3 regions of the Mycobacterium sp. NGS18 genome follow, and region 3 is predicted to be linked to each of the others. Evidence: riboswitches for the same ligand, from Rfam matches in the RefSeq annotation. Region 3 holds a riboswitch; each other region holds the start of a gene.
What was found. Region 3 has a riboswitch for cobalamin ahead of AC5Y31_RS17365 (ABC transporter substrate-binding protein). Riboswitches for the same ligand answer to the same signal wherever they lie in the genome.

Region 1: linked by a shared signal. The riboswitch ahead of metE (5-methyltetrahydropteroyltriglutamate--homocysteine S-methyltransferase) and the one ahead of AC5Y31_RS17365 (ABC transporter substrate-binding protein) in region 3 are both predicted to bind cobalamin.
Region 2: linked by a shared signal. The riboswitch ahead of AC5Y31_RS18150 (magnesium chelatase subunit D family protein) and the one ahead of AC5Y31_RS17365 (ABC transporter substrate-binding protein) in region 3 are both predicted to bind cobalamin.

The regions. Positions count from the first base shown of each region.
Region 1 is NZ_JCALEC010000006.1:66,158-70,794, forward strand. It holds gene metE (5-methyltetrahydropteroyltriglutamate--homocysteine S-methyltransferase) at 1-2,247, opposite strand, end outside; cobalamin riboswitch at 2,381-2,579, opposite strand; gene AC5Y31_RS13400 (NAD(P)H-binding protein) at 2,641-3,414, opposite strand; gene AC5Y31_RS13405 (LLM class flavin-dependent oxidoreductase) at 3,523-4,509, shown strand; gene AC5Y31_RS13410 (NAD(P)H-dependent amine dehydrogenase family protein) at 4,506-4,637, shown strand, end outside.
Region 2 is NZ_JCALEC010000011.1:4,467-9,103, forward strand. It holds gene cobO (cob(I)yrinic acid a,c-diamide adenosyltransferase) at 1-195, opposite strand, end outside; gene AC5Y31_RS18150 (magnesium chelatase subunit D family protein) at 195-2,162, opposite strand; cobalamin riboswitch at 2,184-2,320, opposite strand; gene AC5Y31_RS18155 (dienelactone hydrolase family protein) at 2,344-3,141, shown strand; gene cbiE (precorrin-6y C5,15-methyltransferase (decarboxylating) subunit CbiE) at 3,144-4,349, shown strand; gene cobM (precorrin-4 C(11)-methyltransferase) at 4,335-4,637, opposite strand, start outside.
Region 3 is NZ_JCALEC010000010.1:7,024-11,660, reverse strand. It holds gene AC5Y31_RS17375 (ATP-binding cassette domain-containing protein) at 1-25, opposite strand, end outside; gene AC5Y31_RS17370 (FecCD family ABC transporter permease) at 136-1,164, opposite strand; gene AC5Y31_RS17365 (ABC transporter substrate-binding protein) at 1,161-2,360, opposite strand; cobalamin riboswitch at 2,398-2,576, opposite strand; cobalamin riboswitch at 2,596-2,716, shown strand; gene AC5Y31_RS17360 (cobaltochelatase subunit CobN) at 2,749-4,637, shown strand, end outside.

The sequences.
Region 1 (4,637 bases), on a different contig from region 3:
GGCGACCAGGTTGGCCAGCGAGGCGGTCACTTCATCGGTCTTGCGGGTCTTCAGGCCGCAGTCCGGGTTCACCCAGAGTCGTTGCGCTGGAACCGCGTCAAGGGCTTCCCGCAGCGAGGTGGCCATCTCGTCGGTGCTGGGCACCCGTGGCGAGTGGATGTCGTAGACGCCCGGCCCCACCCCGTTGGAGAAGCCGATCGCGTTGAGGTCGTCGAGCACCTCCATGTGCGAGCGTGCCGCCTCGAGGGAGGTGACGTCGGCGTCGAGGTCGGCGATCGCACCGATCACCTCGCCGAACTCCGAGTAGCACAGGTGGGTGTGGATCTGGGTCGCGTCGCTCACCCCCGACGTCGACAGCCGGAAGGCGCCGACCGCCCAGTTCAGGTAGGCGTCCTGGTCGGCCTTGCGTAGCGGCAGTAACTCGCGCAGCGCGGGCTCATCGACCTGGATCACCGCGATGCCGGCTTTCTCCAGATCCACGGTCTCGTCGCGGATGGCCAGCGCCACCTGGTTGGCGGTGTCGGCCAGCGGCTGGTCGTCGCGGACGAACGACCACGCCAGGATGGTCACCGGGCCGGTGAGCATGCCCTTGACCGGCTTGTCGGTCAGTGACTGGGCGTAGGTGGCCCACTCCACCGTCATCGGATGCGGACGGAAGACGTCGCCGAAGAGCACCGGCGGCCGCACGCACCGGCTGCCGTAGGACTGCACCCAGCCGTTGGCGGTGGCGAAGAAGCCCTCCAGTTGCTCGGCGAAGTACTGCACCATGTCGTTGCGCTCCGGCTCGCCGTGCACCAACACGTCGAGGCCCAGCTGCTCCTGCAGTTTGATGACATCGGCGATCTCGGCCTTCATCCGGCGGGTGTACTCGCCCCTGTCGATCTCACCGGCGAGCAGCGCGGCCCGGGCCTTGCGGATGTCGACGGTCTGCGGGAACGACCCGATGGTGGTGGTCGGCAGCGGCGGCAGATGCAGCCGCTCGTCCTGAGCGGCACGCCGGGCCTCGGCGCTGCCGCGGTGCGCGCCGGCCGCGGTGATCGTCGCGATCCGGCCACGCACGTCGGCGTTGTTCAGCCGCGGGTCGGACTTGCGCGAGGCCACCGCGGCCTGGGATGCGGCGATCTCGTCGGCTACGGCGTCGCGGCCCTCGGCCAGGGCCCGAGACAAGACGGCCACTTCGGTCACCTTCTCGGCGCCGAATGCCAGCCAGCTGCGCAGGTTGTCGTCCAGCGCCGAATCGGCCTCATACGCCAGCGAGTAGGGGACATGCAGCGTCGAGCACGACGTGGATACCGCCACCGCAGCCGCCGACCCCCGCACGGTCGCCAGCTTCGCCAGCGCGGCCTCCAGGTCGGTGCGCCAGATGTTGCGGCCGTCGACGACACCGGCGACCAGGGTCTTGGAGGCCAACTCCGGAACTGCGGCCACCGAGTCCACCGAGCCGTAGACCAGGTCCACGCCGATCGCCTCGACCGGGGTCCGGGCCAGCGCGGCCAGCGCACCGCCCGGGTCGCCGAAGTAGGTGGCGACGAAGATCGCCGGCCGGCCCGCCACACCGGCGAGGCGGCTGTAGACCTGTTCGGCCAGCGCCGGGGCGTCCGGGGCGCCGTCCGTCACCAACACCGGCTCGTCGATCTGCACCCACTCGGCCCCGGCTTCGGCCAGCTTGGAAAGCAGCTCGGCGTAGACGTCGGTCAGCTCGTCGAGGCGGAAGATCGGCGCCGGCGCACCGTCGACCGCCTTGCTCAGCTGCAGGAAGGTGATGGGACCGATGATCACCGGGCGAGCCGGAACCCCTTGCTCGGCAGCCTCTTTGAACTCAGCGAGCACCTTGGCCGGATTCAGCGCGAACTTGGTGTCCGGGCCGATCTCCGGAACGATGTAGTGGTAGTTGGTGTCGAACCACTTCGTCATCTCCAGCGGGGCGATCTCGGAGTTGCCCCGTGCGGCGGCAAAGTAACGGTCCAGCTCGTCGGCCACCCCGGCGACCCGCTGCGGGAGCGCACCGAGCAGCACCGCGGTGTCGAGCATCTGGTCGTAATAGGAGAACGTGTTCACCGGCACCGAGTCCAGACCAGCGGCGACCAACTGTGCCCAGGTGTCGCGGCGCAGGCCGGCAGCGACCTTCTTCAGTTCGTCTTGTCCTATCCGGCCGGCCCAGTAACTCTCGGTGGCGCGCTTGAGTTCGCGGCGCGGCCCGATTCGCGGAGATCCGAGAACGGTGGCGGTAAAGGGTTGAACGGTCACGATGCGATCCTTTGATCCAGAGGGTGGGTCTCCGCCGGCGGTCGTCCAGCCAATCCGGTTCCGTGCAATTTAACGCACTATAACGCTGAAAAACCAGACGCCCATTCCGCGAGGCGTTGATCCGCCGGGCGCGGCGCGCTCGACACAACAGGCACGTCTTCGGACTCGCAGGCGCGCACCGGGGTGCTCCTAGTGGCCGTCGCTTCCCAGTCGCGGGCGAACCCCTGACCAGTGCCTTTGACGGCGGTCGTTCCTGCATACCGCTGCGGGACAGTCCCGGACTCTCACCGGGTTCCCTCTCGCGCTCCACGGAAAACCGCGTCGCGCTCGATGCCAACGGCGCCACTACTACCGGCGATGTCGGCAAACCAGTTGCGTGGTCGACGTTACCCGTCAATCGCCCTGAAGGGCTGCCAGAGCCTCCGGGATGGGCGCCTGCCCGTCGTTGAACTCGATGGTGCGGCGAATCGTCGAGGTGCCGGTCAGGCAGGTCGCGGTCACCAGCGCGACATTGCCCCGGGACACCTCACCTTTGCCGGTGTGCGGGCCGATATCGATCCGGCCGGTCGCCGGCTCCAGGGTCAGCCGACTCGGCCCCAGCACCGTCCAGTCCAGATCGGTAGCCCGCAGATGGGCGTCGGCGGCCGCCTTGGCCTGCGCGTACGGGTAGAACGGATCGTCTTCCGCCACGCCGTGATCAGGACCGGCGCCGAAGTAGGACACCATCACAAAGCGCCGGATGCCGGCTTGCGCGGCGGCGTCGATGGTGCGGATGGCGGCGTCGCGGTCGACGGCGTAGGTGCGGGCCGGGTCGCCACCACCGGCGCCGGCGGAGAACACCACCGCATCGTGGCCGGCCAACAGGTCGGCCAGCGCGGCGGTGTCGAGTTGCTCGATGTCGGCCACCACCGGAATCGCCCCCGTCACCGCGACCTCCTCGGAGTGGTCGGGATTGCGGAACACCGAACTGACCTCGTGGCCGGGTTCATGCGGCGGTCCCAGCTTCGCCTCTCCTTCGTCGAGCCTCGCTGAACCGCTCGGTTCATGCGGCGGTCCCAGCTTCGCCTCTCCTTCGTCGAGCCTCGCTGAACCGCCGGGTTCGGTCAGGATGCGGCTGAGTAGCAGGGCGACCTTGCCGTGGCCGCCGATGATCACAATGCGCGCCATGGCTTCGACCGTACATGTGGCCGGCGTACGGCGCGCTCGGTCCGTTCATGGGTATGAGAACAAATATTAGGTTATAGTCGGCCGGACGCCCGAAGGAGTTGCCGGCACATGTTCACGCTTCGCTTCGACATGCGGGCGCCGGTGTCGGCTGCACCCCGCGCTGAGCTGTACGCCGCGGCCATCGAAATGTGCGCCTGGGCCGAGACCCGCGGTGCGATCGCCGCGGTGCTGTCCGAGCATCACGGCACCGAGGACAATCACCTGCCGTCGCCACTGGTGCTGGCTACGGCCATCGCCGCCCGCACCGAGGCATTGAGGATCATGCTCGCCGCGGTGGTCCTGCCGTTCTGGGATCCGGTCCGGCTGGCCGAAGACATGAGCGTGCTCGACATCATCAGCAATGGGCGCGTCGCCTATGCCTTCGGACTCGGTCACCGCGCGCAGGAGTACGAGCACTTCGGCATCGAAATCGGCACCCGCGGAACGCTGGCCGATGAGAAGTTGAGCCTGCTGCTGGCGCTGTTGCGCGGTGAGCCGGTCCGCTATGAGGGCCGCCGAATCCATGTGACCCCGGCCGGTGTGACACCGGGTGGCCCGCACATCATGATCGCCGGCGGCAGCGCGGCGGCGGCCGTCCGTGCCGCCCGGCACGGTCTGGGATTTCTCGCTCAGGCGAATCCGGCTGGCCTGAAAGATTTTTACGAATCGCAGTGCCGGGAGCACGGCCATGAGCCTGGTCCGGCCCAGTTCCCCGAGCCTGACGCGCCGACGACCGTCTTCGTTGCAGACGACGTGGATAAGGCTTGGGGCGAACTCGGACCGTACCTGCTCCACGATGCCGTCACCGCCGCCGGCTACCGGCACGGAGATGAGAGCGTAGCGAGCATCTCGCGGGCCGCCAGCGTGACGGAACTGCGGGAAGCACCCGGGCCGTACCGCATCTTCACCATCGGGGAGGCCGTCGAGCAGCTGCGGTCCGGTCGCAGCCTGCCGCTGCTTCCGCTGTGCGGCGGGCTTCCGCCCACCCTTGCCTGGCCCTATCTGGAACATGCAGTGGCAGCCGTTGGGCGCGCGAACTCGGAGGGGAAAGCATGAATCGGAAAACCCGCGTCGTGGTGTGGTCAACCGGCGGTGTCGGCTCCATTGCGATCGACGCGATCCGGCACCGGCCCGATATGGAACTCGTTGGGGTCTGGGTGCATTCGACCGAGAAGGCGGGCCGT
Region 2 (4,637 bases), on a different contig from region 3:
CCGCCATTTCGCGGACTTCACGAACTGGAACACCCCGATCCGAAAGCCCTGATTCCAGCCGCGCAGCGCCAATCCGAACGCGGCGGTGGACTTGCCCTTGCCGTCGCCGGTGTGCACCATCAGCAGCGGCCGGTTGCGGCGCTGGCGGGTGGTCAGGTTGTCGTCGGGCACCGTCAACGGTTGTCCTTGCGGCATCAGGCAGCTCCCTTTCCGGTGGCATCGCGAACGATGTCGGTCAGCGCCTCGGCACTCACCTGCGGCAGCGGGACGTATTCGGCCCGCAGCCGCTCAGCCAGGGAGCGTGCCAACCCGAGCCGCATCCGGCCGTTCTCGCAATCCACCACCACCGCCGAAAAGCCCTGTGATGCGAGCAGTCCGGCGGCCTGGCGGGACCGCTCGACCGGATCGGCGCCGGCGGTGGCCCGACCGTCGGTCAGCACCACCAGCAGCGGGCGACACGCCGGTTCGCGTAGCCGTTCCCGGCGGATCAGCTCGGCGGCTTCGAGCAGGCCCTCGGCCAGCGGGGTGCGGCCGCCGGCGGGCAACTCGTCCAGGCGCACCGCGGCGATCTCCACCGACCCGGTCGCAGGCAGCACCACTTCGGCCCGTGTATCGCGAAACGTCACCACCGCCACCCGGTCCCGGCGCCGGTAGGCGTCCAGCAGCAAGGACAAGATCGCGGTCTTGACGTGCCGCATCCGCTCGGCGGCGGCCATCGACCCGGAGGTGTCCACCACGAACAGCACCAGGTTGGCCTCCCGGCCCTCCCGGACGGCACGGCGTAGATCGCCGGCCTGCAGGATCATCCGGCCGTCCACCCGGCCGCGGGCGCCCTGATGTGGCGCGGCGGCCCGCAGCGTCTCCAGCAGGTGCAGCCCGCCCGTGGCGCCGGCGGCGGTGGCGCCCACCCGGCGTCCGGAACTGGTGCGGGCCCGGCTGCGCCGCCCGGCGCGGCCCGCGCCGACCCCGTCGACGGTGAAAAACCGTGCGCGGTAAGGGGAATCGGATCCGACGGTCGAGGTGGAGCCGGACCCACCCGGCGCCGGCCCGCCCGCATCCGGGGGTGGCGGGGCGTCGTTCCCGCCCTCCGGTGGGCCGTCCGGATCCGGCTCGGGCTCGGGACCGGAATCCTCCTGAGGCAGCAGCTCGTCGAGTTCGGCTTCATCGAGACCGGGGGCGTCGAACGGCTTGCGCCGCCGCCGATGCGGCAGCGCCAGCCGGGCGGCGACCCGCAGATCCTCGACGTTGACCGCGTCGCGGCCCTGCCATGCCGCATGCGCGACCGCGGTGCGGGCGCAGACGATGTCGCCGCGCAGGCCGTCCACATCGAACGCCGCGCAGATCTCGCCGATCTTGACCAGCGCGGCGTCGGTGAGCAGCACCCGCGAAAGCAGCTGCTGCGCAGTGTGAATCCGGGCGCGCAGCCGCTCCTCGGCCGCGGCGTACCCGGCCGCGAAACCCTCGGGATCGGCGTCGAAGGCCAACCGTCGGCGTACCGCCTCGGCGCGCACCGCCGGATCGCGCGGCGCGGAAACCTCAACGGTCAGCCCGAATCGGTCGAGCAGCTGTGGGCGCAGCTCGCCCTCCTCGGGGTTCATCGTCCCGACGATCACGAAGCGTGCCGCGTGGGTGACCGACACCGAGTCGCGTTCGACGGTCAGTCGCCCCATCGCGGCCGCGTCCAGCAGCAGGTCCACCAGGTGGTCGGCGAGCAGATTGACCTCGTCGACGTAGAGGATGCCGCGGTTGGCCCGGGCCAGCAGCCCCGGCTCGAACTCCACCACGCCGGCACCCAGCGCCCGCTCCAGGTGGATCGACCCCACCACCCGGTCCTCCGTGGCGCCGACCGGCAACTCCACCAGCCGCACCGGGCGGGTCTGCACGGCGGCGTCGGCGGGGAACGGGCCGTCGGGGGACAGCGGGTTGGCCTCGGCGGGATCGGAGGAGAACCGGTCGTCGGCGACCACGTCGATAGGCGGCAGCACCTGGGCCAGCGCGCGTACCAGCGTCGACTTGGCGGTGCCCTTCTCGCCGCGGATGAGTACGCCGCCGATGCTGGGGGAGATCGCGCTCAGGACAAGCGCCAGCGCCATGTCGTCGAGGCCGCCCGGGGCGTCCGGGTCGCCGCCGAGGACGGCAGGGAAGGGGTACAGCTGTTGCATTGAGGCTCCGCTCGTGATGCCCGGTGTTGGCAACGCGAAGCCGGTATTCGGACTGACCGAAGCGCTTCCCAATCAGCGGGAATGCGCCGCGGAACACCGTAGCGGGCCTGCGTCGGAGTCACACCGACTTCCCTGGCACTTCGCGCCGATACCCTAACACCAACCGAAAGGACACTCAGAGATGACTGCACCCGAAGCAGACCTGACCGGCTGGGTCCCAGCGCCGTTCACCGGCGGCGGTTTCACCCACGACGTGTACCGCAAGGGGCGTGGCCCCGGGGTGGTACTGATACCGGAGATCCCGGGAGTGCACCCCGGCGTGCTCGGATTGGGAAACCACCTGGTGGACAACGGCTTCACCGTGGCGATCCCGTCATTATTCGGCCAACCCGGTAAGGCGATCACACCCGGCTACGCGCTGAGCACGATCGCCCGTGCCTGCGTGACCCGGGAGTTCGCCGCGTTCGCCACCGACAAGCAACGTCCGGTCACCCAGTTCCTGCGGGCGCTGGCCCGCGACCTCAACGAGAAGACGCCCGGCAAAGGCGTCGGGGTGATCGGCCAGTGCTTCACCGGCGGTTTTGCGCTGGCGGCCGCCGTCGACGACGCCGTGCTGGCGCCGGTGCTCAGCCAGCCGTCCGTACCGATCCCGCTGACGCTCAAACAGCGCCGCGATCCGGGGCTCTCCGAGGTCGAGCTGGGGATGATCGCCGACCGCGCCGCCAACGACGGGCTGTGCGCGCTTGGCTTGCGGTTCAGCGAGGACAAGATGGCCCCCGGTGACCGCTTCGCGACGCTGAAGGCCCGGCTCGGGGACGCGTTCGAGGTGATCGAGATCGACTCCTCGCCGGGCAATCCGGACGGGCTGTCCCGGATGGCGCACTCGGTGCTCACCGACCAGGTCCGCGAGGTCGACGGGCACCCCGCCTACGAGGCGCGCAAGCGGGTGGTGCAGTTCCTCACCGAACGGTTGACATAGCTGTGCCCACCGCCGAACGCCTGGTGGTCCTCGGTATCGGCGCCGACGGCTGGGCCGGGCTGACAGAACCCGCGCGGGAGAGGGTGCTGGCCGCCGATGCCGTTATCGGTGCGCCGCGCCACCTGGCGATGCTGCCGGAATCACCCGGTCAGCAGCGCCACGATTGGCCGTCGCCGCTACGGGCCGGGTTGCCGGCGCTGGTCGACGGCCTGGCCGGCCGGCAGGTGGTTGCGCTGGCCTCCGGTGATCCGCTGCTGTCCGGGGTGGGCAGCACGCTGATCGAGCTGCTGGGCGCCGAGCGGGTCGCGGTGGTCCCGGCGGTCTCCTCGGTGACGCTGGCCCGGGCCCGGCTGGGCTGGTCGGCCGAGTCGGCCGCGGTCATCAGGGTCGGCGACGTCCACGCGGTGCTGCGCGAGCTCGCGCCGGGCCGGCGGGTGCTGGTGCTCTCTGCCGATGAGACGACGCCCGCGCAGCTGGCGGCCCTGCTGGTCGCGCGCGGCTACGGGGCAAGCCGGATGACGGTGCTCGGTGACCTGGGCGGCGACGCCGAGTCACGGCTGGACAGCACCGCCGAGACCTTAGAAGGCCCGGTGCCGCGGCTCAACATCGTCGCCCTGGAGCTGGGCGGCCCGCTGCCGACCGGCTGGGGATGGGTGCCCGGTTTACCTGATCAGGCCTACGACCACGACGGGCAGCTCACCAAACGCGACCTGCGGGCCGCCGCGCTGGCGCGACTGGCACCGGCGCCCGGACAGTTGCTGTGGGACGTCGGCGCGGGCGCCGGATCCGTCGGCATCGAATGGATGCGCGCCCACCCGAGCTGCCGGACCATCGCTGTCGAGGCGGAACAGACTCGGGCGCAGCGGGTCTCGGCCAACGCTCGCAACCTCGGCGTCCCTGCACTGCGCGTCGTCTGCGACACGGCCCCGACGGCGCTGGCAGGCCTCTCCCGCCCGGATGCCGTCTTCGTCGGCGGCGGGCTGAGCCGGCCCGGGGTGCTCGACGCCTGCCTGGTCGCGCTGCGGCCCGGCGGGCGACTGGTCGCCCACGCTGTCACGCTGGAAACCGAGGCGCAGCTGGCGGCGGCCTACGCCGAGCACGGCGGCGAGCTGACCCGTATCCAGGTCGAACACGCCGCCCCGCTCGGTGCGTTCACCGGCTGGAGACCCGCCCGCGCCGTCACGCAGTGGGCGCTAACCCTGCCCTGACCGGTCTCGCGCCGCGTCGTAGAGATGGCTCTCGCCGCCACACGGGTCGGGGCGGTCCGCAAGGGCCCGCCCGACGAGAATCACCGCGGCCGAACGCATCCCGGCCGCCTCGACCGCATCGGCGATGTCGGCGACGGTGCCGCGCAGCACGAGTTCATCCGGTTGCGACGCCCGGTAGACCACCGCGACCGGGCAGTCCGCGCCGTAGTCGGCTTCCAACTCGCCCATCAGTTCCCGGGTCCGGGTGATCGCCAGGTGCAGCACCAGGCTGGCCCCGGTCGCGGCGAA
Region 3 (4,637 bases):
GGGACGGCATGAGGTCCGGGTTCATGCGGCGGTCCCAGCTTCGCCTCTCCTCCGTCGAGCCTCGCTGAACCGCCGGGATCATGCGGCGGTCCCAGCTTCGCCTCTCCTCCGTCGAGCCTCGCTGAACCGCCGGGTTCATGACGGCATCCCCGAGCCGCGGCGGGCCCGCAGCAGCACCGTGATCACGACCGGCGCTCCCACCAGCGCGGTGACGGCATTGACGGGGATAACCAGGTTGCTGGCGGGCACCTGGCTGACGATGCCGCACGCCAGCGCGGCGACCGCACCCAGCAACACCACCGTCGGCAGCACCACGCGGTGGTCGGAGGTGCTGACGGCGATGCGGGCCACGTGCGGCACCACCAGGCCGAGGAAGGCGATCGGCCCGCAGAACGCGGTCGTCACGCCCGCCAGCAACGACGCCGAGGCGACCGTGACGATGCGGGCGCGATGCACGTTGATTCCCATTGTGGCCGCGTAACTTTCGCCGAGCAGCAGGGCGTTGAGCGGCCGGATCGTCATCGCCGCGGTAACCAGACCGACGGCCACCAGCGGCAGCAGCAACCGCAGGTCGGCCCAGCCGGTGCCGGCGAAGCTGCCCAGGCCCCACAGCAGGTACTGCTGCACCCGCTGCGGGTCGGAATACACCAGCGCCAGACTCACCAGTGCGGTGCTGGCCGCGCCGATCATCACTCCGATCAGCAGCAGCGTCGCCGCCGAGCGGGTCCAGCGTGACAGCACCAGCACCAACGTCAGCATCGCCGCGGCGCCCAGCGCTGCCGCGGTGACCTCCCCGGCGCGGCTGGCGCCGGCGGTGCTGAAACCCGCCGCACCGCCGGCCAGCACCACCAGCGCCACCCCCAGGCTGGCCCCGGAGCTGACCCCGAGGATGTAGGGGTCGGCCAGGGTGTTGCGGAAGAGGGTCTGCAGCTGCAGGCCGGCGACCCCGAGTGCGGCACCGGCGGCCAGCGCGGTGAGCACCCGCGGCAACCGCATGTTCGTCACGATCACCTGCCAGCGCGGGTCCGACGGTTCGGCGCCGAACAGCACGCGGACGGTGTCGGCCAGCGGCACCCGCACCGGGCCGAGCGCCAGACCGAGCAGGGCCAGCACCACGACGGCGGCGGCCAGCCCGGCCAGCACCAGTGTCGTACGCGCCTTCATCGGTGCACCTGCCGGTAGAACTCGAAAGTGTGGTTCGGGGCCTGCTCCGAGTGCAGGATCGCGACCAGGTCGGCCAGCAGCAGATCCGGTCTGGCGGTGCCGCGTTCCCAGTAGGTGTTGCCCCCCGCTGGGGTGATCGCCTTCGTGGCCGACCACACCTGCCCGGTGCGCACCGCGGTCAATTCGCCGTACCGGCTGTCCCGCGCCACCGCGTCGTCGACCGTTTTCCAGTCGTCGGTGACCAGCCATAGCGGCGCGCTTCCCGCGCGGGCGTAGACCGATTCGAAATTCAACTGCCGGTTCTCGGCGCCGCCGTCGGTCAGCCAGGGGTAGGTGCCGCCGGCGTCGGCGACCAGACGGCCGGCGTAGCTGGCCCCGGTGGGCATGGACCAGCTGCCCGAATACATGGTGCCGACCAACACGTCGACGGGCTTGGCCCGCGCGGCCTGCGCGGCCAGTGCGCGGTAGCGGTCGCGGATGGACTCATACACCTGCGCGGCCTGCCGTTCGGTGCCGGTCAGCGCGGCGAACACCTTGATCCATTCGGCCCGGCCCAGCGGGGTGGGCTCCAGCCATTCGGCGTCGGCGAGCACCGGGATGCCGGCCTGGCGTAGCTTGGGATGCCCGGGGTCGTCCATGCCCTCGGTGACTAGCACGTCGGGCCCGGCGGCCAGCACGGTTTCGATGTTGACCTGCCCTCCCGGGGCGTAGCCGACGGTTTCGTCGGCGTCGATGCGCTTGCGGATCTGCGGGTCGGCCACCGCGGCGGGGTTCGCCACCCCGGTGACCACCCCGGCCCGGTCGAGCTCGGTGATCATCGCCAGATGCGTCGTCGAACCCGAGTACAGGCTGTGCACCGGGACGGTGATCTGTTGGGCGCGGGCCAGTTCGCCGGTCAGCGCCGGGGCCGGGGCACCGCAGCGCACCAAGACATACGAGACCGGTTTGCCGCCGAGGTAGGGCCGGTGCACGGTCAGCACCTGGTAGCTGCGGTGGTAGTCGAGGCGGAAGTTGGTGGCCTCGGACAGCGTCGATTTGTCCGGAAAGTAGTCGGTGTGCGGGTCGAAGTCGGTGATGCAGTCCTGCCGGGCCGCCCCGTGGGTCGCGTGATTGGCCGAGCAGCCGACCAGCCCTGGGGCCAACGTCAGGGCCAGCGCTATGACCAGCGCAGGGACTACCCGCAGTGCACGGGACATGGGCGTGCATCAGCTTCCTCGGGGTACACCGCCCCGGTTCGCAGGACGCGATGACGTGAGTCTCCTGGCTCTCGGATCACTGTTCGCCTCGCCTTCCAGCCCCACCGGTTGCGGGCCGTGGCTGATGAGGGTCACTCCCCGATGACAGTGGCGGGACCGCACCGGATTCACACCGGCTTCCTCACTGTGTTGTCATCGCCTTACCGGCGACATTCTTGCACGGCGCTCTGCGCTAGGCTGGCCGCCGTCTCGTGGTGTCAGGAACCCGGTGGAATTCCGGGGCGGTTCCGCCACTGTGAGGGGCGCTGACAGGCACAGCTCCCCGAGCCAGATACGGCTGCGGGACATCCGACGACGAGGGGCGCGAACCCCTCAGGAGGCCCGGCTTATGCGGCGCATTGCGCTTCTGTCCACATCCGACACCGACCTGCTGTCCGCACGCGCCAGCGGGGCGGCCTACCGGCTGGGCAACCCGGCGCGCCAGGAGATCGAACCGCTGATCGATGGCGGCGTTGATGTCGTGGTGCTGCGCATCCTGGGTTCCTCGGCGGAGATCGCCGACGAACTGAAGTTGCTGCGCGCGACCGGTCTGCCGCTGGTGGTGCTCGGCGGGGAGCGCTCGCCCAACGCCGAGCTGATGGAGTGCTCGACGGTTCCGATCGGGCTGGCGGCCCAAGCGCACGCTTATCTCGCCGAGGGCGGGCCGGCCAACCTCGCCCAGCTGCACGCCTTCCTGTGCGACACGGTGCTTTTGACCGGGGAGGGTTTCGAGGAGCCGGCGGTGGTCCCGGAATGGGGGTATGGGTCTCGGGAGCCGGTTGAGGCACCCGATGCGGTGCGGGTCGGTGTGCTCTACTACCGGGCCCACGAGGTCAGCGGCAACGCGGGATTCGCGCACGCGCTGGCCGACGCGATCGATGCCACCGGCCGGGCGGTCGGGGTGCCGATCTTCGCCGCATCGCTGCGCAACGCCCCCGACGAGTTGTTCGCGGCATTGGGAACACTGGACGCGGTGGTGGTCTGCATGCTGGCGGCCGGCGGGGCGATCAACGCGACCGCGACCGTCAGCGCCGGCGACGACGACGGTGCGTGGGACATCGAAAAGATTGCCGCGCTGGACATTCCGGTCTTCCAGGGGTTGTGCTTGGCCTCGTCGCAGGCGGACTGGGCGGCCAACGACGACGGCGTCACCCCGCTGGATTCGGCCACCCAGATCGCGATCCCGGAATTCGACGGCCGGATCATCACCGTGCCGTTCTCGTTCAAGGAGATCGACGACGACGGGCTGCCGCACTACGCCGCCGACGCCGAACGCTGCGCCCGGGTGGCCGGTGTGGTGGTCAATCACGCTGTGTTACGGCGCATTCCGAACAGTCAGAAGAAGCTGGCGCTGGTGCTGTCGGCCTATCCGACCAAGCACTCCCGGGTCGGCAACGCGGTCGGTCTGGACACTCCGGCGTCGGCGGTGCGGCTGCTGCACCGGCTGGCCGACGCGGAGTATGACGTCGGCGACGGTTTCGGGGTACTGGGCATTGCTGACGAAACCGAGGCGGGGGATCGGCTGATCCACACCCTGATCGAGGCGGGCGGCCAGGATGAGGACTGGCTGACCGCGGTGCAGCTGACCGAGGCGCAGGTGCGGGTCACCGCGCAGCAGTACGCGCAGTGGACCGCGGAGCTGCCGGACTCGCTGCGCGAGGAGATGGCGCGGGCGTGGGGCCCCGCGCCGGGCAAGCTGTTCGTCAACGAGGCCGGCGAGATCGTGCTGGCCGCACTGCGATCCGGCAACATCGTGCTGATGATCCAGCCGCCGCGCGGCTTCGGGGAGAACCCGGTGGCGATCTATCATGACCCGGAGCTGCCACCCAGCCACCACTACCTGGCCGCATACCGTTGGCTGGCACACGGCTTCGGCGCGCACGCGGTGATCCACCTGGGCAAGCACGGCTCGATGGAATGGCTGCCCGGCAAGACCGCGGCGCTCTCTTCCGCGTGCGCGACCGACGCCATGATCGCCGACCTGCCGCTGATCTACCCGTTCCTGGTCAACGACCCGGGCGAGGGCGCGCAAGCCAAACGCCGCGCGCACGCCACCATCGTCGATCACCTGATCCCGCCGATGGCGCGCGCGGAGTCCTACGGCGACATCGCGCGGCTGGAGCAGTTGCTCGACGAGTACGGCAATATCGCCACCATGGATCCGGGCAAGCTGCCGGCGATCCGCGGCGAGATCTGGAATCTGATGCGCGCCGCGGAGATGCACCGCGATCTGGGCCT